One region of the Pseudomonas mosselii genome, then DNA from elsewhere that is predicted to be linked to it. Evidence: riboswitches for the same ligand, from Rfam matches in the RefSeq annotation. Region 1 holds a riboswitch; each other region holds the start of a gene.
What was found. Region 1 has a riboswitch for cobalamin ahead of cobW (cobalamin biosynthesis protein CobW). Riboswitches for the same ligand answer to the same signal wherever they lie in the genome.
Positions count from the first base shown of each region.

Region 2: another riboswitch for cobalamin. It lies ahead of K5H97_RS10930 (TonB-dependent receptor); the one in region 1 lies ahead of cobW (cobalamin biosynthesis protein CobW).
Region 3: another riboswitch for cobalamin. It lies ahead of K5H97_RS11380 (ABC transporter substrate-binding protein); the one in region 1 lies ahead of cobW (cobalamin biosynthesis protein CobW).
Region 4: another riboswitch for cobalamin. It lies ahead of cobO (cob(I)yrinic acid a,c-diamide adenosyltransferase); the one in region 1 lies ahead of cobW (cobalamin biosynthesis protein CobW).

Region 1 covers NZ_CP081966.1:3,391,650-3,399,238, reverse strand. The annotation lists gene K5H97_RS15735 (transporter substrate-binding domain-containing protein) at 1-2,278, opposite strand, end outside; gene K5H97_RS15730 (response regulator transcription factor) at 2,282-2,896, opposite strand; gene K5H97_RS15725 (DUF1272 domain-containing protein) at 3,070-3,312, opposite strand; gene cobM (precorrin-4 C(11)-methyltransferase) at 3,377-4,129, opposite strand; gene K5H97_RS15715 (cobalamin biosynthesis protein) at 4,159-4,560, opposite strand; gene K5H97_RS15710 (CbtA family protein) at 4,560-5,255, opposite strand; gene K5H97_RS15705 (CbtB domain-containing protein) at 5,266-5,451, opposite strand; cobalamin riboswitch at 5,554-5,775, opposite strand; cobalamin riboswitch at 5,837-6,036, shown strand; gene cobW (cobalamin biosynthesis protein CobW) at 6,137-7,204, shown strand; gene cobN (cobaltochelatase subunit CobN) at 7,208-7,589, shown strand, end outside.
Region 2 covers NZ_CP081966.1:2,352,090-2,359,678, forward strand. The annotation lists gene K5H97_RS10910 (HvfA family oxazolone/thioamide-modified RiPP metallophore) at 1-26, shown strand, start outside; gene K5H97_RS10915 (HvfB family MNIO-type RiPP peptide maturase) at 120-953, shown strand; gene K5H97_RS10920 (HvfC family RiPP maturation protein) at 946-1,746, shown strand; gene K5H97_RS10925 (GlxA family transcriptional regulator) at 1,664-2,767, opposite strand; gene K5H97_RS10930 (TonB-dependent receptor) at 2,858-4,984, opposite strand; cobalamin riboswitch at 5,092-5,296, opposite strand; gene K5H97_RS10935 (outer membrane beta-barrel protein) at 5,457-6,203, shown strand; gene K5H97_RS10940 (GNAT family N-acetyltransferase) at 6,263-6,832, opposite strand; gene K5H97_RS10945 (carboxymuconolactone decarboxylase family protein) at 6,912-7,256, opposite strand; gene lpxO (lipid A hydroxylase LpxO) at 7,417-7,589, opposite strand, start outside.
Region 3 covers NZ_CP081966.1:2,452,510-2,460,098, reverse strand. The annotation lists gene K5H97_RS11390 (LysR family transcriptional regulator) at 1-900, shown strand, start outside; gene K5H97_RS11385 (DUF1624 domain-containing protein) at 999-2,159, shown strand; cobalamin riboswitch at 2,187-2,384, shown strand; gene K5H97_RS11380 (ABC transporter substrate-binding protein) at 2,499-3,512, shown strand; gene K5H97_RS11375 (FecCD family ABC transporter permease) at 3,509-4,525, shown strand; gene K5H97_RS11370 (ABC transporter ATP-binding protein) at 4,522-5,307, shown strand; gene K5H97_RS11365 (hypothetical protein) at 5,378-5,698, opposite strand; gene K5H97_RS11360 (GNAT family N-acetyltransferase) at 5,833-6,330, opposite strand; gene K5H97_RS11355 (bleomycin resistance protein) at 6,365-6,799, opposite strand; gene K5H97_RS11350 (GFA family protein) at 6,846-7,217, opposite strand; gene K5H97_RS11345 (hypothetical protein) at 7,385-7,540, shown strand.
Region 4 covers NZ_CP081966.1:1,519,170-1,526,758, reverse strand. The annotation lists gene K5H97_RS06850 (cobyric acid synthase) at 1-608, opposite strand, end outside; gene cobD (threonine-phosphate decarboxylase CobD) at 605-1,597, opposite strand; gene cbiB (adenosylcobinamide-phosphate synthase CbiB) at 1,590-2,498, opposite strand; gene bluB (5,6-dimethylbenzimidazole synthase) at 2,495-3,145, opposite strand; gene K5H97_RS06830 (cobyrinate a,c-diamide synthase) at 3,142-4,437, opposite strand; gene cobO (cob(I)yrinic acid a,c-diamide adenosyltransferase) at 4,434-5,045, opposite strand; cobalamin riboswitch at 5,159-5,377, opposite strand; gene K5H97_RS06820 (hypothetical protein) at 5,528-6,106, shown strand; gene K5H97_RS06815 (C40 family peptidase) at 6,160-6,693, opposite strand; gene K5H97_RS06810 (C40 family peptidase) at 6,840-7,475, opposite strand.

The sequences.
Region 1 (7,589 bases):
CGCTGTCCTTGATCTGCAGCGTGACGTGCTGCAGGTCGCCGTCGAGCGGGGTCACCACCAATGACACATCGACCTGGCCCTGGTCGGTAAACTTGATCGCATTGCTCAGCAGGTTCGACAGTACCTGCTTGAGGCGCAACGGATCGGCAAGCGCCCAGGCGCAGGTATCGGGCAGTACAGCACGCAGGTTGAGCCCCTTGAGACGGGCGTTGCCTTCGAAAACCCTCAGGGTGGTGCGCACGATCTCGACCAGGTCGGTGGCCACCGGTTGCAAGGTCATGTGGCCGGCCTCGATGCGTGAGATGTCCAGTACATCGCCGATCAGTTCGAGCAGGCCGATCGCTGAATCGTGGGCCGCCTCCAGCGCCTGGCGGTCGCTGTGGCCGTGGCGGCTGTCCTCCAGGGCCATTTCGAGCAGCCCGATGACGGCGTTCATCGGTGTGCGGATCTCATGGCTCATGACCGCCAAAAAGGTGCTTTTTGCCCGGCTGGCCTGCTCGGCGTCGTCCTTGGCCTGACGCAGCTGTTCGAGCAGCCCGCGGCTGAGCGTAAGCTGTTCTTGCAGGGCACGCTGGGCCTCGCTGCGTTGCTGGATCAGTTTACGCAGGTAGCTGTTCCAGAACACCACGCCGGCCAGCAGCAGCGTGGCCAGCACCAGGACCTGCAGCGCCAGCGTGCGGTAATTGCGCCAGGGGCTGTCACTGGCCACTGCGTTGGTGCGCCAGCGATTGACCAGTTGCTCCAGCTCATCAGGTGGGATACTCAGCAACGCCTTGTCGAGGATCGCCTGCAGTTGTGGCAGCGCGGGGCTGACGGCGAAGGTCGCCAGGGCGGGTTCATCGCCCAGTAACCCGGCGATTTTGAGGCGACCACTGAAAGCCTGGTTGATGAAGTAGGCGGCATTGACGTGCGAGTTGATGGCGACGTCGGCATCACCGTTGGCCACCGCCTCCATGAGCTGCAAGGGATTTTCGACCTCCACGGTACGCAGGCCGACGACCTGGCGTTCCAGGTCGTCGAGCAATGGCGAGCCGCGCAGCAGTGCCACGCGCAACCCCTGCAGCGGCTGCTTGGTGTCTAGTGGCGGTGCATTCTGGCGGGTGACCAGCACTCGCGGGCTGATCATGTAGGGGCGTGTGTAGCGCAGGCGTTGGGCACGATGCACGCCGTAGCCGATAGCGCCGATCATGTCCACCTTGCCTTGGGCGACTTGCTCGACCATGTCCTCGAATGACTCCGACTCGACGATCTGGAATTGCAGGCCGGTGCGCAGGCCGATGCGCTCCAGCAAATCCAGGGCAATCCCCCGTGCTTGCTGCTGGGCGTCGGTGAAACTCAGGGGGGCGAGGGTGGTGTTGATCATCACCTTGACCTGCCGGTGCCGGGCGATCCACTCGCGTTCTTCGTGGGTCAGGGCGTCGAGGCGGCGGTCGAGCAGGAAGCTGGTGCTGCCGCCCGTCCAGCGCCGAAGGATGTTCAGCCGTTCGCTGTCGGAGATGCGGCCGAGGGCGAGGTCGACCAGTTGCAGCAAGCGCGGGTTGTCTCGAGCCAGGGCAAACGCAAAAGTGCTGGCCGGCATCTGAACGAAATGATCGACCTTGACCCTTTCCTGGAAGCCCTTGGCGATCACGTAGTCGGCGCTGATGGCATCACCCAGGTAGACATCGGCTTGCCCCAGCGCCACCGCGGTCACACCGGCGAGCGTGGAGCGGTAGAGGCTGAGCTGAGCGTGGGGGTAGAGTTGCTGCACTGTGCGAATGGGCAGGTAATGGTCGACCATGGCCAGGCGCAGACCCTCAAGCTTGTCCTCTACGCGCAGGCTTCGGTTCTGCCGGGACACGATAACCGGCAAGTCGTCGGCATAGGGCAGGCTCAGCGTAAGGTCAGCATCGTTGGCCTCGAAGGCATTGGAGCTGCCCAGCAGGTCGATCTCGCCGGCACGCAAGGCATCGAGCGCCTGGGCGCGGCTGGCATAGCGTCGCACCTCGATGGGTAGCCCGAGCTGTTCGCCGATCAGGCCGGCATAGTCGGCGCTGAGGCCTTCGTAGTCAGCCTGGCTGATGTTGATGTCGAAGGGTGGATAGTCCGGGCGCGAGCTGCCCAGCACCAGGCGCTTGCGTTGGTTCAGCCACTGTCGGTCGGTCGCTGCCAACGCCAGCGGTGGCGCCGCGCTCAGGGCACGGGCAAGCAGGTGGCGGGGCTCGCTGTGCACCTCGCTCAGTGCGGATGGCGACAGCAACGCGACCAGCAGCAGGCACAGTGATGCCCCCTTAGTCATGGTTCAGGCCACGTTGTTGCGTTTGGCGAGGTCCACCATTTCGACCAGCGACTCGACCTTGAGCTTCTCCATGATCCGGCCGCGGTAGGTGCTGATGGTCTTGGCGCTGAGGTTCATCTGCTCGCCGATCAGCTTGTTGCTCTGGCCGGCGCTGAGCCGGCGCAGCACTTCCATTTCCCGGTTGGACAGCAGTGCCAGGCGCTCGGTCTCGCTTTCCAGGGTGTTGCTGTTGACCGCCATCTGCGGGAAGGTCGAGTAACCCTTGACCAGTGCCTTGAGGGCGAAGACCAGGGCATCGAGGTCTTCGTCCTTGTTGACGAAGGCCGAGATGCCAGCGTCCATGCAGCGCCGCACGTAGAGGTCGGCGGGCTGGCCGGTGAGGGCCATGATCCGGGGCGGTGGGTCGATCAGCTTGAGCCGCTTGATCACCTCCATGCCGTCGAGGTCCGGCAGGCCGATGTCGAGGATGACCACGTCCGCCTTGGTCTGCTCGGCCAGGCGAGCAGCCTCCTTGCCTTTACCGGTTTCCCCCACGACGGTGAAGCGTTCGCGTTCGAGCAGCATGCGTACGGCGAGTCGAACAATGTGGTGGTCATCGACCAACAGCACGGATGTCATTCAGGTAGCTCCTGTCAAAGTGCAGCCCGCTTCCAGCCTATGATCAAAGGCGCTGAGCAGCGGACTTGCTGGGCAGCGCGCACCTTACGGATATTCAGGAGCCTTGGTAATAGGCGAGTATAGGTGTGTTGAAAAACCTGCACAAACCTGTAGAAAAGTCCTACAAACGAGGTTCAGGCGCAGGGCGCGTGCGGCTTGTGCACACGCTGTGTCGAGGCGGGATTGTTGTCCAGCACCTTGCCGGCGCGGGAGGGGCGGGCAACCAGCTGGCCGCCGCAGTTCGGGCAGCGGTGGTGGAAGTGCCGGTCGTTGCAGGCTCGGCAGAAGGTGCACTCGAACGAGCAGATCAGCGCATCTGGGCTTTCGGCCGGCAGGTCGGCGTCGCAGCATTCGCAGTTGGGGCGCAATTCGAGCATGGTCTTGGTTTCCTTCCAGTTGGAAAACCCAGTGTGCTACGCCGCGCCCCGGTCGGCAATCGCTTCACGTGCCTGGACGGTAAAGGTGGGCGTGACCAGCGCGATACAGGGCCGAGTCGGCGAATGGCGCGTCTCCCAGCACATGACCGACCAGGATCAGCGCGGTACGCCGAAAATCCTTGGCGGCAACGCGCTCGCAGATATCGGCCAGCGTGCCCTTGACCCAGTCCTGGTCCGGCCAGGTGGCGCGATGGACCACCGCTATCGGGCAGTCGACGCCATAGTGTGGCAGCAGCTCCTGGACGATGCGGGCCAGGTGGCGCACCCCCAGATGGATGGCCAGGGTACTGCCGTGGCGGGCCAGGTCGGCCAGTTGCTCACCGGCCGGCATTGGCGAACGGTCGCCAAAGCGGGTGAGGATCACGGTCTGCGCCACATCGGGCAAGGTCAGCTCGCAGCCGAGCAGCGCGGCACTGGCGGCGGTGGCGGTGACGCCGGGGACGATCTGGTAGTCGATATCCAGTTCGCGCAAGTGGCGGATCTGTTCGCCGATGGCGCCATAAAGGCTGGGGTCGCCGCTGTGCACGCGCGCCACGTCCTCGCCGTTGGCGTGAGCCTGGCGCATCGCCTCGACGATCTGCTCCAGGTGCAGTTCGGCGCTGTTGATTACCGTGTGCGCCTGGTGACCTTCCAGCACGGCGGCGGGGACCAGGGAGCCGGCATAGACGATCACCGGGCACTGGCGGATCAGGCGCTGGCCCTTGACCGTGATCAGCTCGGGATCGCCGGGGCCGGCGCCGATGAAATAGACCGTCATGGGGGTTCCTTGTATAGAAGAGTGGCGGATTATCCGCCGATGGCCAGAGCCAGGGTAGCGCTGCCGAGGACCTGCCTCGGCACGTGCAGGCGGCCGTTATCGCCGGCCAGGGCCAGTGCGGCGCTTTCGGCGACGCCCCAGCAGCCGGTCTGCGCGTACGCCGTGGGCGAACGCTGGCTGAGCTGCGCTTCGAAAGCCAGTAAATGCGCGGCATCGAAACAGATGTACGGCAGCCCCAGGCGTTCGGCCAGTGCCAGCAGGCCGGGCTCTCGGGCCTTGGGCTCGATGCTGGCAATGCCGCGCAGGGCCGAGAGGGGCAGGGCGTTGCGGGTGAGGGTCTGGCGCAGCAATACCGCCAGGGTCTCGACCGGGCAGCCGCGGCGACAGCCAAAGCCGGCGTACAACGCCGGCTGAGCAGGCAGATCGCGCATCAGGCCTGGCTGGAGCGACGGTACAGCCAGGCGCTGAGCAGGCCCAGGGCCAGCCAGAACGCGGCGTTGGTCAGCCAGGAAGCGATCTTGAACTGGGTCTCGAGGGCTTGCGGCGCCAGGCTTTCATGCACGGCCGGCTGTGGCGCGCCGATCAGGTGCGGGATTACCAGCAGAGCGACACCCAGCGCCTTGAACAGCCAGTGGCGGGCGAACACCAGCAATGCCAGGCCGGCGGCGGTGGCCGCTGCGGTGCCGATCCACCAGGTCTGGCGCTGACCGAGGTCGGCGGCGGCGGTGCCGGGCAGTTCCGGTGGCAGGCCCAGGGTCGGCGCCAGGCAGAACACGGCAAAGCCGGCCAGGCCCCACAGCGCGCCGGTGGCCACGCGGTTCGGTTCACGCAGGCCGTAGAGAGCGACCAGGATCAGGGCGAAACCGACGGCGACCACCAGGTTGCCACCGGTGGTGGACAGCACGCGCTGCCAGCCGTCTTCCGGCGACCAGGCTTCGGCGCTGTGCTCATGCTCGTGGGGCGCGGTGGCGTCGCCGTGTTCATGGTGTTCGGCGACCGGGGCGGCGGACTCGTAGGTTTCCGCCTGGAGAATCAGTGGGGTGACCCAGAAGCTTTGCAGCAGGGTCAGCAGCAGGGCCGCGAGCAGGCCGCTGAAGCCCGCGGTACGGGCGATGCGCGTAATCATGCGGGTTTACTCAGTGGCAAGGGAAGGCGGCGCTGTGGCGGGTATCGTGGGCAGCGTTGTGCACTGCCTCGATGTGCGAGAAACCGGCGAAGTACACCAGGCACAGGCCCAGCAGGCTGGCGCCGACCGCGACGATCAGTCGCTGGCTGAGGCTGACGGGGGTGGCGATACTGTGTTTGGCGCTGGTGATGGGCATGACGCGTTCCTCTGCTGCTTTTGTTGTGGCAACGGACATGCGCGACGACCCCGGGCACGATTGGCCCAGGTGATACGACGACGCCCGCCCACCGCGGGGTGTACTGTGAGCACGTGTCAGGCCGGTCTCCGGGCTGGCGAGGTGGAGCAGGACTCCGTGGGGCGTCACCTTCCCATGCCTTACTGTTGGCACAGTGGTTCGGACGCTTCTCTCGCTTACCGTTGCGGGGGCAGCACCGGCCTTGTCGGCTCCTTAGCAATGGAGGCGCGACGCACCGGTTTCCCGTTTCACCCCCGTCGGGGGCACCTGAACGCAATGCGCTAGCAAATCACGGGGCCGGGCCCGCGTCAATCGCCATGGCGGTTGACCGCCAGGCAGGCACTGCGTAGCCTTGCCGCTGCGAGGTTCTCGGGCGTTGGCCCGAGCTAAGACGGGAACGCGGTACAAGCCGCGGCTGCCCCCGCAACTGTAAGCACTGAAGGGTTCGGCACAGCCACTGCGCAGGCGCGCGGGAAGGCGCCGGCCCACCGGCCAGCGAGCCGCAGCGGTGCGAGCCAGGAGACCTGCCTCGTGACGTTTTCGACTTTCAACCGGGCGGGGTGATCCGGTGGCGAACGCGCCAGGCCGGCAGGGCCGTGGCTGTCGTCCTGCATGCCCGCGCCATTGCTGCCAAGGGCATCGCGACATGAAAACACTGGCCAAGCTTCCCGTCACCATCGTTACCGGCTTCCTCGGCTCGGGCAAGACCACCTTGCTGCGCCATATGCTCGACAACGCCCAGGGCCGCCGCATCGCGGTGATCGTCAACGAATTCGGCGAGCTGGGCATCGACGGCGAGATCCTCAAGCAGTGCAGCATCGGCTGCACCGAGGAAGAGGCCAACGGCCGCGTCTATGAGCTGGCCAACGGTTGTCTGTGCTGCACCGTGCAGGAAGAGTTCTTCCCGGTGATGCGCGAGCTGGTGGCCCGTCGCGGCGACCTCGACCACATCCTTATCGAGACCAGCGGCCTGGCCTTGCCCAAACCGCTGGTACAGGCCTTTCAATGGCCGGAAATCCGCAACGCCTGCACCGTCGACGCGGTGATCACCGTGGTCGACAGCCCGGCCGTGGCCGCCGGCACCTTTGCCGCCTACCCGGAGCAGGTCGATGCCCAACGCAAGCTCGACCCCAACCTCGACCACGAGTCGCCGCTGCACGAGCTGTTCGCCGACCAGCTGGCCAGTGCCGACCTGGTGGTGCTGAACAAGGCCGACCTGATCGACGCCGAGGGCCTGGCCAAGGTCCGTGCCGAGGTGGCCGAGGAGCTGCCGCCGGCGGTCAAGGTGATCGAGGCCAGCAGCGGCCGCCTGCCGCTGGAAGTGCTGCTGGGCGTGGGCGCCGAGTCCGAGGTGCATATCGATGGTCGCCGTACCCATCACGACTCGCATCACGACGGCGATGACCATGACGACCATGACCACGACGCCTTCGACTCGATCTCCATCGATCTGCCCGAGTCCGACGAGAGCCTGCTGCTCGACGCCCTGACCCAGCTGGTCACCGAGTTCGGCATCCTGCGCGCCAAGGGCTTCGCCGCGATTCCCGGCAAGCCGATGCGTCTGCTGATCCAGGGGGTGGGCACCCGCTTCGACAAGCATTTCGACCGCGCCTGGCGTAGCGATGAACCACGGATCACCCGCCTGGTGCTGATCGGCCAGGCGCTGGACGCCGCACAGCTGGAAGCGCGCCTGCGCCAGGCCCTGGGCGCCTGATCCATGCACCTGCTGCGGACCCAACCCGGCGGCTTCGTGCCGGACGACAGCATCGCCGACCTCGGCCAGACCCCCGCCGACCTGGTGATCCTCTGCAGCGGTGATTCACACCTGGCGCTGCTCGCCGAAACCGCCGAGCAGCTGCCGGCGCACTTTCCCAGCGTGCGCCTGGCCAACCCGATGCAGGTGCAGAACCATGCCTCGGTCGACGTGTATGTCGACCAGGTGCTGCGCCATGCCAAGGTGATCCTGGTGTCGCTGCATGGCGGCGTCGGCTACTGGCGCTATGGTGTCGAGCAACTGGTCGAACTGGCGGAGCGTGGGGTCGAGCTGATCCTGGTGCCCGGCGACGACCGCCCCGATCCTGAGCTTACCGACCTGGGCA
Region 2 (7,589 bases), 1.0 Mb from region 1:
TCAGCCATCTGACCGGCCAGTCCTGAAGCGCCTCGCGGGGCCAGCCCGCTTCCACGATGTCATGTGTGGGAGCGGGCTGGCCCCGCGCTGCCGTTCAACGCCCCAGAGCGCCTGCAATCATGCCCCAACCCAAATTGCACACCGGCCTCGGCCTGCGCCGTGGCCTGCTGCCCGACTTGCTGACGATGGAGGCGGGCGCGGTGGACTTCCTAGAGTGCGCCCCGGAAAACTGGATCGGCGTCGGCGGCGCCTTCGGCCAGGGCCTGGCGCGCCTGGCCGAGCGTTTTCCCATCGCCTGCCACGGCCTGTCGCTGTCACTGGGCGGCACCGCGCCGCTGGATCGCGGCTTTCTCGAGCGCACCCGACAGTTCCTCGACCACCACCAGGTACGGATGTACAGCGAGCACCTGAGCTACTGCAGCGACGATGGCCACCTCTACGACCTGATGCCGATCCCGTTCACCGAAGAGGCCGTCCACCATGTGTCCGCACGCATCCGCCAGGCCCAGGACATGCTTGGTCGGCGCATCGCGGTGGAGAACATCAGCTACTACGCCGCGCCGTACCAGGCGATGCCCGAGCTGGACTTCGTCCGCGCCGTGCTCGACGAGGCCGACTGCGACCTGCTGCTGGACGTGAACAACGTTTTCGTCAATGCCTGCAACCATCGCTACGATGCCCGTGCCTTCCTCGCTGGCATACCCCGTGAACGGGTGGTGGGCATGCATGTGGCCGGTCATTACGACGAGGCCCCGGACCTGAAGGTCGACACCCACGGCGCGCCGGTCAAGGAGGACGTCTGGGCGCTGTTCGCCGACGCCTGTCGGCGCTTTGGGGCGCAGCCAACCGTGCTCGAGCGCGACTTCAACTACCCGCCGCTGGCCGAACTGCTGGCCGAGACGGCGCGTATCCGCAGCCTGCAATATGCCCACGGAGTGCCCGGCCATGGCTGAGATCCTGCGCACCCAGCAATTCACCTTGGCGCGCCACCTGCGCGACCCGGCCGCCAATCCGCCGCCGCCCGGCATCGAGGCACGGCGCCTGAAGGTCTATCGCGAGCTGTTCCATGGCGCCATCGAAGGACTGCTGGCCGGCAGCTTCCCAGTGCTGCGCCGTACCTTGGGCGATCAGCGCTGGCATGCGCGGGTGCGCGATTTCTACGCCCATTACCGCAGTCAGACACCGCTGTTCACCGAGGTTGCCGCGGCGTTCATCGACTACCTGCAGGGCATCGAGCCCGATACCCCTTGGCAGCTGGAACTGGCGCACTATGAATGGATCGAGGCGCAGCTGTACCTGAGCGACGCCGAGGACCCGCCGCACGACCCGGACGGCGACCTGCTCGACGGCGAGCCACTGTTGTCGTGCGTGGCGCGGGTGCTGGCCTACCGTTGGCCGGTGGAACGCATCGGCCCGGAGTACCAGCCAGGCGAGGCGCCAGCGCAACCCACCCTGTTGCTGGTGTACCGCGACGCCGACCTGCAGGTGCGTTTCGCCCGCCTGGCGCCGCTGGCCTGGCAATTGTTGGTGGGCCTGCCGGGCAGCGGGCGCGAGCGCCTGCGCGCGTTGGGCGAGCAGCACCAGCAGGCGGGCCTGGAGCTGCTGCGCCAGTTGCGCGGGCAGGGCATCATCGTCGGCACCCGCCGAGGCAACAGGGGGGCTGTCAGGCCACTGGAATCAGTGGATCGGCCGCCGCCAGCGCCGTCGCCCGATCCGCGGCCGGCGGATAGATCCACACCGAGTTGATCTGCTGCTTGAGCTGCTTGGCCTCGGCCGTGTCCGTCGGTGGCGAGACGGTGCGCTCCCAACCCTCGGTGTACACCGCGCCCCAGGCACCGAGGTCGAGGCAGGTAACATACTTGGGCTGGCTGTAGATCATCGGCGCCACGCCGATCAGCTCGGCGGCGGCGTTGTTGCCGGCGTAGCGGCCCAGGGGGATGGCGTGCTGGCAGGACATCACGGCAAAGTTGCCAACCTCGTCGCAGGCCTGCTCGGCCAGCCGCTCGACCGTCAGGCGCGGGTCGCCCAGGTGCTCGTTGAGCCACAGGTGCAGGGCCTCGAAGGCGGCGCTGTCCTCGCCCTGGGCCTTGAGCAGTTCGCTGAACTGCGCCTGGCCGCCGGGGCGCTTGAGGAACACCACCAGCTCGCGGGCCACCTGCATGGCCACCTCGCGGCCACAGTCGGCCTCGACCAGGGCCAGCGCCAGGTCGATGCCGGCACTGACCCCGGCCGAGGTCCACACTTGGTCCTGTTGCACGAAGATCGACTCGGCGTCCACTTCGATGGCCGGGAAGCGCCGGTGCAGCGCATCGCACATCGCCCAGTGGGTGGCGGCCCGGCGTCCGTCGAGCAGCCCGGCGGCGGCCAGCAGGAAGGTGCCGCTGCACACCGAGGCGGTGCGTCGGGCGCGTTGGGCGGCCTGGGCCAGCCAGGCAACCAGCTCGGCATGATCGGGGAGGGTGCGGACGATCTCCGGCGCGCCGGGCACCACCAGGGTGTCGAAGGGTTCGCGCAACCAGGGCGCCAGTGGCTCGGTACCTACCGCCAGGCCCTCGGCGGTCGGCACCAGGCCGCCCTCGAGGCTGGCGGTGACCAGGCGGTAACCTGGCAGGCCGCGGGCGGCGCGGGCCTTGGTCGCGGCCCAGAAGACCGTCTGCGCGCCGGTGAGGTCGAGCAGGCCCATCTGCGGGTAGGCGAGGAACAGCAAGGTGCGCGACTGATCCAGGGCGTGCACGGGTGGGGTGGGGATCGGCGGGATGTCGGTCATGGCACGCTGCTTGTGATGAAGGCGTAGGCCCTAGTCGAGCAGGTGGCACGGTGCTGATCAAGCACCGTGCGACGAACGCTGGAGTCCGCCTCAGAAGCGGTAGTCGACCGTGGCGAAATACGAGCGCGGCGTGCCCAGCAGCCATTGCTCGCCGCTGTAGCTGGACTGGGCGTACTGGCGGTCGAACAGGTTGTTCAACTGCAGGCCCAGGCGCACGTCGGGCAGCACCTGCCAGCCCAGGTTGGCATCGACCACGGTATAGCCCGGCACGCGCTGGTCGTTGGCCGCGCTGGCGCAGCGCTCATCCACGTAGCGCAGGCCGATGCCGGCATCCACGGTCTGGCCGAAACCTTTGCTCAGCCACAGGTTGGCGGTGCGTCGCGGCACGTCCTGCGGACGGTTGCCGGCGCGGTCGTGGACCGTGCCGTTGTCGCCTTCCTCGAGAAAATCATCGTACTTGGCCCGCACCAAAGCGGCATTGGCCGAGAGCTGCCACTGGTTGCCCAGCGCCAGTTCCAGGCTGGCCTCCAGGCCGTCGGAGGTCTGCTGGCCGGCCTGCTGGCTGTCGTGGGTGAGCGGGTTGTACACCGGCAGCTTCTTCTTGACGATGTGATAGGCCGCCAGCGTCCACTCGCCACGGGTATCCCAGAAACGTTGCTTGAGGCCTACCTCGGCCTGCTTCGCTTCGGTCAGTTCCAGGCGCTTGTCCGGGCGCTGGGTGAGCAGGTCGCCGACGCCGTCCTCGCTGGTCGAAAACTGCCCATACAGCGACAGGTCGTCGGTGACAGCGAACACCAGGCCGGCGCGCCAGTTGCCGCCCTGCAGGCTGCGGTCGCTGCGGCTGTTGTTGGCCAGGTCGTCGCGGTCGATGTGATTCTGGTCGCGGCGAATGCCGGTGACCAGTGCGAGGCGGTCGGTCAGCTGGGTGCGGTTTTCGGCGAACAGGGCGAAGGTGTCGACCTTGGACAGCGTTTGTGCGCGGGTTGGGCTGAGGCTATGGAAGCCGCCCGGAGCCGGATGCCACGGGTCGAGCGGGTCGCTGCCGCCATCACGGTAGGGCGAGTTGCTGTCGACGTTGAAGCGGATGCGGTTGTACTCGGCGCCGACCACGGTCTTGCTGTCCAGGCCGAACAGGCCATGGTCGAAGGTGAAGCTCTGGCGATCGCCGAGCTGCTCCTGGTTATGGCGAATCTCGAGGAAGCTGCCGCGCTGGATCACGCCGTTGGCGGCGTCCCAGGTGTAGGACTCGGCATTGCGCCACTGGCGGCGGCTCTTGATGTAGTACAGCTGGTTGCTGGCACTGACGCGGTCGCTGAGGGTCCAGTCGGTGGTCAGGCGCGTCCACTCGTCGTGGTAGCGCTGCTCGTCGTTGCTGACGTTGTAGTTCTTGCGCCGCACGCTGCTGCGCAGGTGCCCATCGATCAGCGGGGTGCCGTAGTAGTTGGCCGGTTGCGCATCGCCGCGTTCGTGGGCGAGGGTAAAACTCAGGTCGTCGCTGGCATCGAAGCGCAGGGCGGCGCTCAGGGCCAGGCTGCGCGAGTCGGTGCGGTCGACCCAGCCGTTGCCGGCCTGCTGGTTGAGGGTCACGCGGTAGCTCAGGCGCTCGCTCAGGCTGCCGCCGCTGTCCAGGCCCAGCTGCTGGCGGTCCCAGGAGCCGTAGCCCAGACGCAGGTGGTTGCGGATCTCGCCAGCGAACGGCTGCTTCGGCACCACGTTGACCACCGCGCCGGTAGCGCCTTCGCCGTACAGCACCGAGGCGGGGCCGCGGATCACGTCGATGCGCTCGAACATCCACGGATCGACCGGGAAGGTCAGGGTGCCGGCACCGGCGTACAGGCGCGAGCCGTCGAACAGGGTCATCACCGAACTCTGCCCGGTGAAGCCGCGGGCCGACAGGCCGGTGCCGCCGTCGCCCGGCGTGCCGATGAAGGTAAGGCCCGGCGAGCGGGTCACGGCGTCCTGCACGGTGAGGTTGTTGCGCTGCTGGATCTGCGCCTCGGTCAGGCTGCTGGTGCTGGCCGGGGTGTCCAGGGCGCTGAGGTTCAGGCGCGAACCGGTCGGGGACGGGGTGGCCAGGTCGATGGCCTGTGGCTCGCGGGTGTCGGTGATTGCCGTGGAGGGCAGGGTGAAGGGCGTTACTTCATGATCGTCGGCCAGCGCCGGCAGGGACACGGCCAGGCAGGCCGCCAGGGTGTGAAGCTTGTTGATTCGGGACATGTCGTTCCACTGCTGCAGGAAGAGATGGATCCCGGTGGAAAACACGCAACGGTCAAGCGCACGCAGGCGCGCACGCGGATACCGGCCTGCGCCCGCCCACCGCGGGTTGCCAAGTAGCGCCTCAGGCCGGTCTCCGGGCTTGCGAGGGGCATGAAGCCTTCACCTTCCCATGCGTGCGCACAGTGGTCTGTCGAAGGATTCACTCGCTTACCGTTGCGGGGGCAGCGCCGGACTTGTCGTGACAACGACGCACCGGCTTCCCGTTTCACCCTGCGCACGGCGGCGCAGGACACCTGAAACTGGCGCGCATCTGACCATTGAACGGGCAGTGAGTCAATCGTTTGAGTGGGTGGGGAAACTGTGACGGACAGGGCGGTTTAGAGCGGTTTGCCAAATTTTTTCGAACTTTTGCCAAGCCCGTTGTCTCGAACCGGTCGTTCGCCATTCATTCACGTCATGGAGACTTTTGCGAATGTTTACCCGTAACCTGCTGCGCCACGCCTGCCTGCTTGCCCTGCTCGGTGCCCCTCTGGCTGCCACGGCGGCACCGAGTACCGACCCGCTGTTCACCCTCGGCTTGCTGGGGTCCTACGACAAGTTCAAGTTCGAGGGAGGAAGCGAATCGGACAAGGAACACATGGGCCAGGGCGGTGTGTTCGCCACGTTCGGCAACAAGATGACCGCCGAATCCGGGTTCATCTACCAGATCGGTGCCGAGGCCAAGTATGGCAAGAAGAACGACAACAAGCTCAAGGAAGCCCAGGCCGACCTCGACCTGGGCTGGCGCGCCGCACTGGATGCGCGCAACTTCGTCGACCTGACGGTGGGCGGCGGGTACAGCTGGACCCGCTTCGAGCCCGAGATCAACGATCTTGATACACGGCTGACCTACAAGTCGCCGTTCGCCAAGGCAGCGCTGGGCTACAACCACCAGTTCGACGCGTCGACCCTGCGCGTGGAGGTGGGCGCGCGCCACACCATTGATGGCCGCGCGCGGCTCAAAGTCGATGATTTCGGCAGCGACAGCGTCGACATGAAGGACCGCACCAACCCGTATGCGGAGGTCACGCTGCTGATGAACCAGCAGGGCGGCATGCCGGTGCAGGTGGGGGCGTACTACACCCGTACAGAATACAAGCTGGACGAGGATACGCCGGTGGCCGACAACACCAAGCTCAAGCGCGACGAGTTTGGGGTGAAGGTGGGGTTGGCGTTCTGATCGGTTGAGCCTGCGCTGATTCCGTCGCGGGGCAGGCCCGCGATGGATTCAGCTGCCTCTTATCGCCCGCGTCGGCGCGACACCCGCGCCTCGATGTTCTTGCGCCCGATCAGCAGCGCCGGTTTTTCCACGACCGGCTCATCGGCCAGCCACTTGTACATCACCAGGCAGTCCACCAGGCCCAATTCGGCATGGCGGTATGCCTTGGGCAGTCGCCCGACGGTCTCGAAACCGAGCTTGTGCCAAAGCGCCACGGCCACCTCGTTGCTCGCTACCACCGAGTTGAATTGCAGGGCCAGGAAGCCCTCCTGGCGCGCCAGCTTCTGCGAGTGCTCGCACATCAGCCTGGCCACGCCCCGGCCGCGTGCCTGTTCGCAGACCATGTAGCCGCAGTTGCCGACATGTCCCCCGGGGCCGGCGGCATTGGCCTTGAGGAAGTAGGAGCCAAGCAGCACGCCGTCTTCATCGGCCACCAGTGTGCGCAACGGGGTTTCCAGCCACAGCCGGCGCGCCTGGTCGAAATCCAGGGCGGGGTCGAAGGCGTAGGTCTGGCGGGCCTGGACGATGGCCTGGAAGGTCGGCCAGAAGCGCTCGAAGTCTTCCGGGGTCATGGGGCGGATCTGGATCATGGTGGTTCCTGCACGGGCTGAGGCGCCAAGTCTGGGTGTCGCGGCGCCCGCGCGCAAGGGCGCCCACGCCGCAACCTGCTCAGGCGTCGGCCTTGCCCACGGCGTCTAGCGCCCTGGCCGAGTAGACCAGCGCGGCGCCGGCATTCATCGCCACCGCCACGCCCAGGGCCTCGGCAATCTCTTCGCGGGTGGCGCCGTGCTTGACCGCCTGCTGCGAATGCACGGCGATGCAGCCGTCGCAGCGCGTGGTGACCGCCACGGCCAGGGAGATCAGCTCGCGGGTCTTGGCGTCCAGGTGGTTGGTCTTGGCCCCGGCGCCGCTGGCGGTCATGTAGCCGGCCACGGTATCGGGAGAGAGTTGCTTGAGATCGCCGATGCCGGCCATCAACTGCTTACGGTAGGCTTCCCAGTCCATCATGCTCATCGTCTTCACCTTGTCAGGTTGGCAACAGGAGCTATCAGGCTAGTCGATGTTTGGCGGGGGGATGAGGTGTAGGTGATCTTGGTAGAAGCGGCCTTGCGGCCCTTTCGCGACACAAGGCCGCTCCCACAGGGGCGTGGGGCGGCCGATAGACAGTGGCAGGTCAGATATAGATGAACACCAGCACCAGCGCCGCGACCACCGCCCACTTCTCCAGGTAATAGCGGGTGCGGTTGCGTTTCTTCATCGCCTTGCCGCGCTCGCGGATCTTGTAGATGCGGGTGAACAGGCGGTTGATGCCGCCGGTCTTGTCGCTGGCATCGTTGGGCGCGGCGG
Region 3 (7,589 bases), 940 kb from region 1:
AAAGACATCGACTTCTTCGTCAGCGTGGCCAACGCCGGCAGCTTCATCGCCGCCGCCGAGCGCATGAACCTCACCAGCTCCGCCGTAAGCAAGGGCGTGGCCCGCCTGGAGAAACGCCTGCAGGTGCGCCTGTTCGAGCGCACCACCCGACGCCTGGCCCTGACCGACAGCGGCGCCGACTACTACCGCACCTGCACCCGCGTGCTGGCGGAGATCGAAGAGGCCGAACTGGCCCTCAACGACGAGCACAAGACCCCCTGCGGCAAGCTGCGCATCGACCTGCCGGCCACCTTCGGCCGCCTGCATGGGCTGCCCGCCGTGCTCGACTTCGCCGCGCTGCATCCGCGATTGCAACCGCACATCACCCTCTCCGACCGCTTCGTCGACCTGGCCGAGGACGGCATCGACATCGTCGTGCGCATCGGTGGACCACAGACTTGGCAGCCGGGCATCGAGCACCGCTACCTGGGCAGCCAGCGCCTGGTGTTCTGCGCCGCCCCCGCCTACCTCGCCCGGCACGGCACGCCCCGCGACCTACAGCAGTTGCAGGCCCAAGGCTGCGTGCTTTACGCCTGCGCCGACGGCAGCACGCCGGCCCTGCACTTCGCCGGTGCCCGTCCGGGCCTGGCGCAGCTGCGGCCGATGCCGGGCCGCCTGGCCATCGGCGATGCCGAGGGGCAGGCCCTGGCCATCAGCGCCGGGCACGGCATTGCCCAACTGCCGACCTGGCTGGTGCAGCGCCAGCTCGACGCCGGGACGTTGCAGCAAGTGCTGCCGGAGTACGCAATGGAGGGGTTGCCGATCAACCTGGCCTGGCGTCGCAACCGTGGACATCTGCCCAAGGTGAGCGCGACGGTCCAGGCCCTGGCCGAGCGGCTGGGACCACTGATTCAGGGCTGATTCAAGCGGAGTGCCAGCGCATGGCTGTATCCAGGCACAAACAAATGAAATAAAATAACATTTCTTTTGAATGATACCTCTGCCAGCGACCCTCCTCGATGACCAGCCTCCCGACCGCCCTCCCCAGCCAACGCCTGCACAGCATCGACGCCCTGCGCGGCCTGGTGATCCTGTTCATGCTGCTGGACCACGTGCGCGAAACCTTCTTCCTGCACCGTCAGGTCAGCGACCCGATGACCATCGACGCGACCGACCCCAGCCTCTTCATCAGCCGCACCCTGGCGCACCTGTGCGCGCCGGTGTTCGTGCTGCTCACCGGACTGTCGGCCTGGCTTTACGGCGAAAAGCACCAAGGCCGGGGCGATACAGCGACGTTCCTGTTCAAGCGCGGCCTGTTCCTGGTGCTGCTGGAGCTCAGCCTGGTCAACTTCGCCTGGACCTTCCAGTTGCCACCGAGCGTGATCTACCTGCAGGTGATCTGGGCCATCGGCCTGAGCATGATCGCCCTGTCGCTGCTGGTGTGGCTGCCACGCCCGCTGCTGCTGGCCCTCGGCGCGCTGATCGTCGCCGGCCACAACCTGCTCGATGGCCTGCACTTCGCGCCGCACTCGGCGCTGCATGTACCCTGGGCGATCCTGCACGAGCGCAGCTGGCTGGAGCTGCCCGACGGCTTGCGCCTGCGTACCTCCTACCCGGTGCTGCCATGGATCGGCGTGATCGCCCTGGGCTACGGACTCGGCCCCTGGTTCGGCCGCGGCAGCGATGCCGGCGAGCGCCAGCAGCGCTTGCTGCTGGGCGGCATGATGCTGCTGCTCGGCTTTGTCGTGTTGCGCCTGCTCAATGGCTACGGCGAGGCGCCGTGGGCCTTCTACGCCAACGTCGGGCAGACGTTGATGAGCTTCTTCAACATCACCAAATACCCGCCGTCGCTGCTGTTCCTGGCCTTGACCCTGGGCGTCGGCCTGTTGCTGCTGCGCGCTTTCGAGCGGGCCGGCGACGCCCGCTGGATCGGCCCGCTGGCAGTGTTCGGCGCCGCGCCGATGTTCTTCTACCTGCTGCACCTATATGTGCTCAAGCTGCTGTATGTGGCCTGCGTGGGGCTGTTCGGCCTGAACCAGGGCAGCCATTTCGGCTTCGACGGCATCGGCGCGGTGTGGCTGGTCGCGGTGCTGCTGGCGATCGCCCTGTACCTGCCGGTGCGCGGCTTCGCCCGGCTCAAGGCCCGGCGGCGCGACATCGCCTGGCTCAAGTACCTGTAAAAGCGTTTTCACCCGATGGCCCGATGGTCTACCATGCCGCCCGCCGGTTTCCACACGGAATCAAAAGGGAATCCCGGGCGCGCCGAGGGCGGGCCAAAGGGAACTGCCCCCGCAACTGTAGGTGCCGAGCCTGCGCCATCGATGCCACTGGGTCTGCCGACCCGGGAAGGCCGGCGCCGGCCAGGACGCACCAGTCAGGAGACCTGCCGGCACGCATTCACCAACCGGCGGGGTGTCCGGGATGGTCATCCGCCCCTGGCCGCGTGCTTGCCGCGCGACGCTTGGCGATGCCTGTCCGTGGGCCATTCCGTGCACCACCCGACAGGAGATCGCCCCACCATGCCGTACCGCCTCGCCACCCTGCTCGCCGGCCTGTCACTGGCGGGCCTGGCCCACGCCGACGCCACCCGCTACCCGTTGACCGTCGACAACTGCGGTTTGCCGCAGACCTTCGCCCAGGCCCCGCAGCGCGTGGTGACCATCGGCCAGGCCGGCACCGAGTTGCTCTATGCCCTGGGCCTGGGCGAGCGGCTGGCGGGCACCTCGCTGTGGTTCAACAACGTGCTGCCCGAGTTCAAGGCGCAGAACGACAAGGTCGAGCGCCTGGCCGACAACGAGCCGGGCTTCGAGGCGGTGGTCGGCAAGCGCCCGCAGCTGGTGACCGCGCAGTTCGAATGGATGGTCGGCGCCCAGGGCGCGGTCGGCACCCGCGAACAGTTCGCGGAGCTGGGCATCCCCACCTACCTGCTGCCCTCGGACTGCGAAGGCAAGGACAACCTGGTGGGCGCCGACGGTACCCGCCTGCAGCCGTTCAGGATCGACACCATCTACAGGAGCGTCAGTCAGCTGGCCGAGATCTTCGACGTGCAGGATCGCGGCGAACACCTCAATGCCGAGCTCAAGGGCCAGCTGGACCAGGCCCGGCAACGCCTGGCCGGCCAGGACCTGAGTCACACCAGCGCGCTGTTCTGGTTCTCCAGCGCCGACCTCAAGGTCGACCCTTACGTCGCTGGTCGCCAGGGCGTGGCCGACTTCATGCTGCAGACCCTCGGCGTACGCAATGTGGTGGAGTCCAGCGAAGAATGGCCGGCGGTGGGCTGGGAGACCCTGGCCAGGGCCAACCCCACCTGGCTGATCGTCGCGCGCATGGACCGCCGCCGCTACCCCGCCGACGACTACCGGAAAAAGCTCGAGTTCCTGCGCAGCGACCCGGTGACCCGCAACATGGACGCGGTCAGGCAGGGGCGGATCATCGTCCTCGACGCCGACGCCATGCAGGCCGGCATCCGCCTGTTCCGTGGCCTGGAAGTGCTGTCCAGCGCCTTCGCCAGCGGTAAAGCACCACAGCCATGAACCGCCTGCTGCCCATCAGCGCCTTCGCGCTGCTCGCCCTGTGCCTGGCCATGCTCGCCGGGATCGCCATCGGCGAGACGCGGATCAGCGCCGAGGTGGTCTGGCAGGTACTGGCCAACCAGCTGTGGCAGGCCGGCCATGCGCTCGACCCCATCGACGCCGGCATCGTCTGGAACTACCGCCTGCCGCGCACCCTGGTGGCCGCCGCCTGTGGCGCGGGGCTGGCGACCTGCGGGGTGATCCTCCAGGCGCTGCTGCGCAACCCGCTGGCCGAGCCGTACCTGCTGGGCCTGTCGGCAGGCGCCTCGACCGGTGCCGTGGCGGTGGGGCTGTTCGGCCTGGGCGGCGCGGTGCTGTCGCTGTCGGCCGGTGCCTTCATCGGTGCGCTGGCCGCGTTCGCCCTGGTACTGGTGCTGTCGCGGGCCAGCGGCAGCCGACACGACAATGCGCAGGTGATCCTCGCCGGCATCGCCGGCTCGCAACTGTTCAACGCGCTGACGGCCTTTCTGATCACCAAGTCGGCCACCGCCGAACAGGCCCGGGGCATCCTGTTCTGGCTGCTGGGCAACCTCAGCGGCGTGCGCTGGCCGTCGGTCTGGCTAGCGCTGCCGGTGGCCGTGCTCGGGCTGGCGGTGTGCCTGTGGCACCGCCGGGCGCTGGACGCCTTCACCTTCGGTGCCGATTCGGCGGCCTCGCTGGGCGTGCCGGTGCGGCGCACGCAATTGTTGCTGATCAGTTGCACGGCGCTGGTGACTGCGGTGATGGTCTCGATCGTCGGTGCCATCGGCTTCGTCGGCCTGGTCATCCCCCACGCCCTGCGCCTTCTGCTCGGCCCCGGGCACAGCCGCCTACTGCCGGCCAGCGCGCTGGGCGGTGCGTTGTTCCTGATTGTCGCCGACATCCTCTCGCGGACCCTGATCGCCGGCCAGGTGATCCCGGTGGGCGTGGTCACCGCCTTGATCGGCGCGCCAGTGTTCGCGCTGATCCTGGTCAGCCGCCGGGGGCGTCCATGACCGTGATGACCGCCCTCGCCAACGCCCCGCTTGTCTGCGAGGGGCTGGGCCTGCGCCTGGGCGGCCGCGAAGTGCTGCAAGACATCGACCTGAGCGTGATGCCCGGCGAGACCCTCGGTGTGGTCGGCCCCAACGGATCGGGCAAGTCAACCCTGCTCAAGCTGCTCGCCGGCCTGCGCACGCCCAGCAGCGGCAGCGTGCGTTTGCTGGGCGAGGCGCTGGAGCGCATGCCGCGTCGCCGGGTTGCGCAAAGCCTGGCGCTGGTCGAACAGCAGGCCGATACCCTGGACGCCATCAGCGTCTACGACGCCGTGGCCCTCGGCCGCACGCCGTGGCTGTCGGCCCTGGCGCCGTTCGGCGCGGACGACCGTGCCATCGTCGAGCAGGCCCTGGCCGACGCCGACGCCGGCCACCTGCGTCGGCGCCTGTGGGGCGAGCTGTCCGGCGGCGAACGCCAGCGCGTGCACATCGCCCGGGCCCTGGCCCAGCGGCCGCAGGTACTGCTACTGGACGAGCCGACCAATCATCTTGATATCCAGCATCAACTGAGCCTGCTGCGGCAGGTTCAAGCGCTGTCGGTGACGACCCTGGTGGCCTTGCATGATCTCAACCAGGCGTTGACTTGTGACCGGTTGGCGGTGCTTGACCAAGGACGGTTGGTTGCCTTGGGGATACCGGAGGTGGTGCTGACACCGGAGCGGATATTGGCGACATTCGGGGTTCAGGCCCACTACCTGATCGATCCGTATGATGGGGCGCGGATACTGCGGTTTCGCGCCTGAAAGGGCTGGAGCCGCTTCGCGACCCCAGCATCGTTTGTCATAGCGCTGAGCAGAGGTTACAGCCTGCATCTCAGCCCATGTATCCTGCAGGCGGCAACCTCCACGCCTGCAGCTCCAACGGCGTCATGCCCGCCAGCACCTGCACGAAGGTTTCAGTCAGCTCACTGCTGACATTGCCGTGGAATCGGTAGTTGCTCAGCAGGTAGCGCCGGACCGTTTTCGGCCAGTTGTTCGCCAGGTGGGCGGCCTTGATAATGCCTTTGGCATCCTGGTAGTTGGCGGCAGGCTTGACCTGGGTCAGGCGGCGCTCGAAGTGGCTGAAGCTCCAGTCGTCCTCGCGGGCCTCGAATTCGTCCAGCAATTTCACCTTGTACAACGCAAGCTCAGGCATGCGTGATCTCCTTGTGATGGGGGTGGAAGGAGACGGTAGGCGAATACAGCGGGAATGGAAATGAACACGGTGTTGAGCGCTGTGCGCGAAAGTTGGAATGATTTGCCGGACGCCTAGGCGATTTCTTACAGGTTTCAGACAAGCCTGAGCGCCATGTGTGTAGTCTGCCAGACCGGGTCGGCCTCGATATCCACCGTGCCGAAGCCATGGCGCTGCCAGAAGCGGATCGCCCCGGGCAGGAAGGGATGGGTGTGCAGGTACAGGCATTCGACACCGGCCTGCCGGGCCTCCTCGCGCAATGCCGAGAACAGCGCGCTGGCTAGCCCGTGACGGCGGTGGTCGGGGGTAACGAACAGGCGGACGATTTCCACCGTGCGGCAGGCATGGTAGTCGAGTTGAGGGAAGCGATGATCGTATGGCAGGTAGCCGACGCTTCCGATCACCCGGCCCTGGGCACGGGCAATGAGAAAGCAACCCTGGCCATCGACATAGGTCTCGCTGAATCGCGCCAGGTCCTTGGGCAAGGGCGAGTCGGCCAGCAGCGCAAACAACCCTCGTCGTGCCGTATCGACAAAGTGCACGGTGTCAGCGGCATCGGCGTCTGTGGCCTGGTGCAGGGTCCAATCGGGCATGGGCAGTTTCGGCAAGAGGGACGAGCCGTGGATTCTACCCCAGGCCCGACCGTGCAGGACGCTCGCCCAGCCGTTGCGCCAACCTCAGCAGGTAACCATCCGGGTCCTGGACCAGAAACTGGCGCAGCCCCACTTCAATGGCATCGGCGCGATACCAGACGTCCTCGCACGCCTGGAACAACGGCCAGCGATGGCGCTCGAGCCGTTCGACCAGCGGCGCGACCGCCACGACGTCGATCTGCAGATTGATCCCCCGCCCCAAGGGTTTTTCCAGGGGGCCGGTGAGCCAGTGGTCGTCGGCGTCGAACTGCTCGAGCATGACCTGCGCGCCCTGCAGGTCGAGGTAGGCAAAGCGCTGCTCCGGACGCTGGTAGGCGATCTCGAACCCCAACAACGAAACCCAGAAATCCAGGCTGCGATCGAGGTCGCTGACGATCAGTTCGGGCACCATCCTGTTGCGTTGCAGCATGCGGTCGTCCTTGAGCGGCATGGGGAAGTGGGACGCATGATACCCCTTATCCAACCTTCCACCAGCGCGGCCGACAAGCCCGAAACGAATGCGAGGTCGGGCGCAGGGCCTGGACGCCCTTGGCATCGAAGCAGCCCAGCAGCAAGGCCACCGTCGGCGCATCGTCGATGGCCCCGAGGGAGCTGCCGCAGGTGGCACAGAACGCACGGCTGGAGCCCTCGGACGAGCGATACAGCGCAGGCAGGCCACCCTCCCCGGTCCAGACGACCGCCGCATTGTCGAACTCCACCCAGCACAGGGTCAGGCTGCCGGAATGTCGCTGGCACTGCCCGCACGAGCAGGTATGCGGAAAGCGCGGCTCGCCGCTGGCGGTGAAACGGATACGGCCGCACAGGCAGCCACCTTTGTAGAGGGTCATGGGGTTACCTTCCTTGGCTGTCGGGATTGCCGCACAATAGCCAACCTGGCGCCCAACGGTGGCGCAAAAGTGTTACGCCGTGTGGCATGCCGACCTGCGCTACCTGCGTCTCCTGCTACAGTGCGCCCCGCGGCCCGTCCGGCCCCTGCAATGATGGAAACCTGCTGATGGAAAGAATGATCCAGTTCGTGGCCGTGGTGGTGGTCTGCACCCTCATCGGCGTGGCCTGTGAACACTACGAAGTCAACCGCTACCTGAAATGGTTGCTGATGGCCCTGCCGGCGATCCTCTGGGTACGCCTGCGCAATCCGCTGCAACGCTGATTCCTCGATCACGGGATTGCAGTACACTCCCAGGCCTTACCGTGCCCAA
Region 4 (7,589 bases), 1.9 Mb from region 1:
AAGGCAATGTCGCCACGGAAACGGTTGATGACAAAGCCCTTGACCCGCGCCTGCTCGCTCGCCGACAGCAGTTCCAGGGTGCCGACCAGGTGGGCGAACACGCCGCCGCGGTTGATGTCGGCCACCAGGATCACCGGGCAGTCGACCGCCTCGGCGAAGCCCATGTTGGCGATGTCGCCGGCACGCAGGTTGATCTCCGCCGGGGAGCCGGCGCCTTCGACCATCACCACCGGGTAGGCTTCGCTCAGGCGCTCGTGGGACGCCAGCACCGCCTGCATGGCGATGGCCTTGTAGTCGTGGTAGGCGACGGCGTTCATGCTGGTCACCGCACGGCCATGGACGATCACCTGGGCGCCGGTGTCGCTGTTGGGCTTGAGCAGCACCGGGTTCATGTCGGTGTGCGGCGCCAGCCGGCAGGCCTGGGCCTGCACCGCCTGGGCGCGGCCGATCTCGCCACCGTCGGCGGTCACGGCGCTGTTGAGCGCCATGTTCTGCGGCTTGAACGGCACCACGGCGATGCCCTGGCGCAGCAGCCAGCGGCACAGGGCGGTCACCAGCGTGCTCTTGCCGGCATCGGAGGTGGTGCCTTGCACCATGAGGGTGGTCATGCCGATTCCTTCTGGTAGTCCGCCAGGGCCTGGGCCAGGCGTTGTTCGTCGGCGGCCGTGGCGGGCAGGCCGAAACGCAGCGCGGGCGGCTGATCGAACAGGCGCACCAGAATGCCGCGGCGGGCGAGAAAGTCATGCAGGTGCGCGGCGCGCTCATCACGCACGTACTGGAACAGGTCGCAGCCGCCACTGGGTGGCAGGCCCGCGCCGTCGAGCAACGAGGCCAGGCGCTGGCTGGCCTGGGCGCAACGGGCAATCTGCGCCAGGTGCGCCGCGTCGTCGGCGAAACAGGCCTGCCCCAGCACTCGGGTCGGGCCGCTGACGGCCCAGGGCCCGAGTGCCTCGTCCAGACGTCGCAGCACATCCGTCTGAGCGACGACGAAGCCCAACCGCACACCGGCCAGGCCGAAGAACTTGCCGAACGAGCGCAACACGATCAGGCCAGGTTGCCCGGCCTGCTCGACCACGCTGTGTTCGGGCGTATTGTCCATGAAGGCTTCGTCCACCAGCAGCCAGCCACCGCGCTCGGCCAGACGCGCATGCCAGGCCAGCAGGCGTTCGCGGGTTACCCGACGGCCGGTGGGATTGTTGGGGTTGACCAGCACCAGGACGTCAAGACTGTCGAGCACGTCCTCGACCTCGGTCTCGTCCAGTTCGACCAACGTGTGCCCTGCCCGTGCCCAGGCATGCGGATGCTCGGCATAGCACGGCGACAGGACCCCGACCCGCCCGCTCGGGCGCAGGTGCGGCAAGGCCTGGATCGCCGCCTGGGAGCCGGCCACCGCCAGCAACGGCTGCGCGCCATAATACTTTCGCGCCGCCGTCTCCAGGCCGTCTTCGGTCTCCGGCAGACGGGCCCAGGCCTCCAGCGGAATCGGCGGTATCGGATAGGACCATGGCGCGATACCGCTGGACAGGTCGAGCCACTGCTCCCGTGGAATGGCGTACTGTTTCACCGCCCGCAGCAGGCGGCCACCGTGTTCAAGCATTCAGATAGGCTCCCACGCAGATCAACAGCACCCACAACCACACGCCGCGCTGCACCAGGCTCCAGCCGCGCTCGATGGCCTGGGCGTCGGCCATCGGCCCCTCACCCAGGCGCGGTCGTTCATGCAGCTCGCCGTGATACACCGCCGGGCCGCCCAGCTCCACGCCCAGCGCGCCGGCACCCGCGGCCATCACCGGGCCGGCGTTGGGGCTATCCCACAGCGGCGCCTGGTTGCGCCAGCAGGCCAGGGCCAGGCGGGTCTTGCCCAGCAGCGCATAGGTCAGCGCCACCAGCCTGGCGGGAATATAGTTCAGCCCATCGTCGATGCGCGCCGCGCACCAGCCGAAGCGTTCGAAGCGCTCGTTGCGATAGCCCCACATGGCATCCAGGGTATTGCTCAGGCGGTACAGCACCACCCCCGGCGCACCGGCCACGACAAACCAGAACAGCGCGGCAAACACCGCGTCGCTGCCGTTTTCCAACACCGACTCGGTGGCCGCCCGGGCCACGGCGGGCTCGTCCAGCTCGCGGGTTTCGCGGCTGACCAGGCAACCGACACGCCGCCGCGCCTCGGCCAGGTCCCCCTGGCGCAAGGCCTGGGCCACCGGCAGCACATGCTCGCCCAGGCTGCGCAGGCCCAGGGCGCAGTACAGCGCAAGCACATCCACCAGCCAGCCGATGTACGGCAGCCAGGACAGGATCAGCGCCAGCAGGGTCAGCGGCACCACCGCCAGGAACCACGCGGTGACGCCATGGCTGCGCCAGCCGCGCCCACCGGCGTTGAAACGTTGCTCCAGGCGCGAGGCGAAGTTGCCGAAGCCCACCAGCGGATGACGCCGGCGCGGCTCGCCCAGCAGCGCATCCAGGGCCACGCCCGCCACGGTCAGCAAGGCCACGCTCATGGACGCTCTCCCCAATGGTTCTCGTACAGCATCTCGCTCAAGGGCCGCTGTTCGGCCCAGTCTTCCAGCACCAGCATCGGCGCCGGATAGAACTCGGTCACCGGCCCCAGGCACAGCACCGCCATGGGCTTGGCGCCCGCGGGCATGCCCAGCAGTTCGGCCAGGGCCTCGGGGTCGAACAGCGATACCCAGCCCATGCCCAACCCTTCGGCGCGTGCCGCCAGCCACAGGTTCTGGATGGCGCAGGCCAGCGAGGCCAGGTCCATCTCGGGCAGGGTGCGGCGGCCGAAGACATGCGCCTCGCGCTTGTCCATCAACGCGGCCACCAGCACTTCGGCGCAGTCGTTGATGCCTTCGACCTTGAGCTTCATGAATTCATCGGAGCGCTCGCCCAGGGCCTCGGCGGTGCGCACCCGCTCCTGCTCCACCAGCGCCTGGATCCGCTCGCGCAAGGCACGCTGGCTGATACGGATGAACCGCCACGGCTGCATCAGGCCCACGCTGGGCGCCTGGTGGGCGGCGGCGAGCAGGCGTCCGAGCAACTCGGGGGCCACCTCGCCCCCGGCAAAATGGCGCATGTCGCGGCGTTCGCCAATGGCCCGGTAGATGGCCTGGCGTTCGGCTTCGCTGTAGGCGTGTCGGCTCATGGTCGCAGCAGCGCCGCCGCCGCGTCGGGGTTGGAGGGGAAGTAGAAGTGCACGTAGGAGGCGGTCAGACGCCCCAGACGATAGACCGCCTCGTTGCCCCGACCGCCGTTGGGGCTCTGGCCGCGGGCGATCGGCGCAAGCTCCGTGCTGGTCAGCGAGTGGTGGTAGGTGTGGCCTCGCAGGGTGCCTTCGGGTAGTTCGACCGCCTGCAGGGCCAGGGCCGCCAGGCGCTTCTGCATGGTCGCCTCGCCCGGCAGCAGGCCCAGCAGCGTGGCGCGCTCGCCCGCCACGTCGGTCAGCGCGTCGAGCAGGTAGAGCATGCCGCCGCACTCGGCCAGCAACGGCTTGCCGGCGGCATGATGGGCGCGGATCGCTTCCAGCATCGGCGCGTTGGCGGCCAGCGCCTGGTGATGCAGTTCGGGGTAGCCGCCGGGCAGGTAGAGACTGTCCACCACGGGTAGCTCGCGGTCATGCACCGGCGAGAAGAATTCCAGGTGCGCACCGAGGCCACGCAGGAGGTCAAGATTGGCGCCATAGGTGAAGGCGAAGGCCTCATCGCGGGCCACACCGATGCGCGCCCCGGCCAGCGACGCAGTCACATTCACAGGCTCAGGCTCGGCAAAACGGACCGGTGGCGGCAGCGCGGCATCGCAACTGGCGCCCAGGGCTTCGGCGGCGGCATCCAGGCGTGCATCCAGGTCGTTCAACTCGCTGGCCTGGACCAGGCCAAGGTGACGGCTGGGCAGCTCGATGCCGCGCTCGCGGGACAACCCGCCGTACCAGCGCAGGCCTTCGGTCAGGCTGCCTTCGAGCAGTTGCGCATGACGCAGGCTGCCGACCCGGTTGGCCAGCACCCCGGCGAACGGCAGGTCGGGCTGGTAGCGCGCCAGGCCTAGAGCCAAGGCACCAAAGGTCTGGGCCATGGCCGTGCCGTCGATCACCGCCAACACCGGCACGCCGAAGTGGCGCGCCAGGTCGGCGCTCGACGGCGTGCCGTCGAACAGGCCCATCACGCCCTCGATCAGGATCAGGTCGGCCTCGCCCGCCGCTTCCCACAACAGGCGGCGACTCTCCTCGGCGCCGATCATCCACAGGTCGAGCTGGTAGACCGGTGCACCGCTGGCGCGCTCGAGGATCATCGGGTCGAGAAAGTCAGGCCCGCACTTGAACACCCGCACCGTGCGCCCGAGGTTGCGGTGCAGGCGGGCCAGGGCGGCAGTGACCGTGGTCTTGCCCTGGCCCGAGGCCGGGGCCGCGATCAGCACGGCGGGACACTGGCGCGACTCACTCACAGTTCGACGCCCTTCTGCGCGCGGATACCGGCCTGGAAGGCGTGCTTGAGCATGCCCATCTCGGTGACGGTGTCAGCCAGTTCGATCATCTCCGGCTTGGCAGCGCGCCCCGTGACGATCACATGCTGCATCGGCGGACGCGCCTGGATATCCGATAGCACCTGGTCGAGGTCCAGGTAGCCGTGCTTGAGGGCGATGTTCAGCTCATCGAGCACGACGAACTGGATAGAGGGGTCCTGCAGCAACTGCCGCGACACCGCCCAGGCGGCCTCGGCAGCGGCGATGTCGCGCTGGCGGTCCTGGGTTTCCCAGGTAAAACCCTCGCCCATCACGTGATAACGCACCTGCTCGGGAAATCGGCGGAAAAACAGCTCCTCGCCGGTGCTGTTGCGGCCTTTGATGAACTGCACCACGCCGCACTGCATGCCATGGCCAAGGGCGCGGGCAAGCATGCCGAAGGCCGAGCTGCTCTTGCCCTTGCCGTTGCCGGTCAGCACCAGCAGCAGGCCGCATTCATTGGGGGAATTGGCGATGCGCTCGTCGATGATCGCCTTCTTGCGCTGCATGCGCGCCAGGTGACGTTCGTCGCGTTCGATGGATTCGCTCATCAGGGGTCTCCGCAGGCTGTCGCAGCGGCGGCGACAGGTAAAAGGCAGGCAGACGAGGAGCGCGCAGGAGGCATGGCAAGGGCCACATCGCACCGCGCATCACCCTCCGTGATGCCGTTTGGCAGTGACAGGCCGGTCTCCGGGCTCATGAGCGGGCGCAGGCCCTGGCTACGCGCCTTCCCGGACATGGACATCCAGTGGCCTTGCGTAGCCGTCGACTCATCTACCGTTGCGGGGGCAGCGCCGGACTCGCGCCTACTGGCGCCCACCGGCTTCCCAGTTTCACCCTGCCGAACCGCAGCTCGCGGGGCACCTGAAGCACGCCGCGAAGGTTAGAGGGTTGCACCGGGAGCGTCAATCGAGCGAGGGCCGATCTGGCCTGGATCAATGGCCGATTCACCAGCTTGTGCCACACTCAGAGCAGTGATATCACATAGCCATCACCCGGCCGACCCGGATCACAATGACAAGGAGAGCGCAGCATGCAAGGCCTGATGATCAACAACCCGCGCCTGGAGTTCCTGCGCCCGGCCCTCGAGCGCTGGGTCGACTGCATCGACCGCTTCAACCAGTTGCAGGGCGACAACGAGGCGCCCTACTGGCACGGCACAGCCAGCAACGTCGGCCTGCTCGCCGCTGCCGCCTGGCAGGGTGAGTTGGTGGCGCTGGAACGGCACATGAGCAAGAAACAGCGCGACGAGGGCGAGCGCGACGGGCGCTGCGACCTGTCGATCAGCAGCGCCGAGGAGTCGCTGTACCTGCACGCTGGCCAGCGCTGGCCGCGCATCGCTCGCCTCGACCTGACAGCGGCCCTGCAGGAAACCGCCGCCCTGGCCAAGCCGATCGCGTATGGCAGCCAACTCAAGGCCGGGGCACTGTTCGTCACACCGTGGAAGGCCGGCCAGCATGCCAGCCCCGAGGAACTGCAGGACCTGGTGGACGATCTGCAGAAGCACACGGCCTGTGCGCTTGCCTGGTACTTCCCGTATGCCTACCGCAAGCTGCACAACGAACTGGGGCAGTACTATCCCGGAGTGGCGCTTCTGCTCAAACAGGCTTGATGCCAGCCAGGCAATACTGGACCAAGTTCATACCCTGCCCGCGCCGGTAGGTATCAGGGATTCTGCGCCAGATGCCCCGGCGGCAGCACCCGTTTGGCCTGGAGGTAGGCCTTGGCCCAGTAGCTGTTGGACAGGTAGTCCAGGCGCACGGTGCCGCCCGTCGACGGTGCATGCACGAAGCGCCCTTCACCGACGTAGATGCCGGCATGGCTGACCTGCGACCCGCCGCTGGTGGCAAAGAACACCAGATCACCCGACTGCAGCGAATTGATATCCACATTTGGCGCGCGCATGACGATCATCTCGCGAGTCGAGCGTGGCAGACTGATACCCGCCGCATCACGGTAGACATAGCCGATCAGGCCGCTGCAATCGAACCCGGCATCCGGTGTATTGCCACCCCAGCGATACGGTGTGCCCACCAGGCCGATGGCGCGAAACAATACATCGTCGGCCGCAGGCGACGAAGGCGCCTGATTGAACACCATCGGCTGTTTGGGCGTGGGCGCCGGCGCAGGTGCACGGCTGGAGCAGGCCGCAAGCAGGGCCACCAGGGAAAAGAATGCGAAGCGCGCCAACATCGCCATGATGCGAACGTCCTGTCGAAAATCCGACGGCCACGGCCGAAGGTAAAAAGAGTTGAGAATTTAGATTAGACGCTTTCTGTAAATGCGCACGGCGGCGAGCTTTTCAGCTACGCCGCCGTGCGAGGTTACAGCATTTTGATATCAAATCAATTGCGCGAGATCGTGGTCGGCGCCATGGCGAGCGCGCGTTTGGCCTCGATGAAGGTCTTGCTCCAATAGCGATCGCCCAGGCTGTCGATACGCACACCACCGCTGCGGCGGCTGCTGGAGTGGATGAACTGGTTGTCACCCAGGTAGATGCCGGCATGGCTCACGCGGCCACGGCCGTTGGTGCTGAAGAACAGCAGGTCGCCGGGCTTGAGCTTGTTACGGGCGACCTTGGGCGCGTCGACGTTGATCATCTCGCGGGTCGAGCGCGGCAGGTTCATGCCCGCCTCTTCGCGGAACAGGTAGCCGATGAAACCGCTGCAGTCGAAGCCGGACTTCTCGGAGGTGCCGCCGAAGCGGTAGCGGGTGCCGATCAGGGCCATGCCGCGTTCGAGAATGCTGTCGGCCAGCACAGGCAGCTGGTATGGCTTGCCGTTGCTGGAGAAGGCGTCAAGGTCGTCTTCGCTGGCCAGCTCTTCCTCGGTGAATACGGAAGAGGCGGAAGCCTTGGCCTTGACCGATTGCTCGGCGGCCACGCGGTGGTCCTGCGAGGGTGCGACCGGGCCGGTGGAGGCACAGCCGTAAAGAAGGGTGACAAGTGCAAGTGGCACGAGGGGTGCGAAGCGCTTCAGCATGGGCACGACCGTGTCTGTAGTCCTTTAGAAGGGGGAAACTATGCCTTCTATCGGACCCATTTGCAAATTTTATCGAAAAAGATGTGACTTTTCCGTTTTGATGCTCTGGCACCG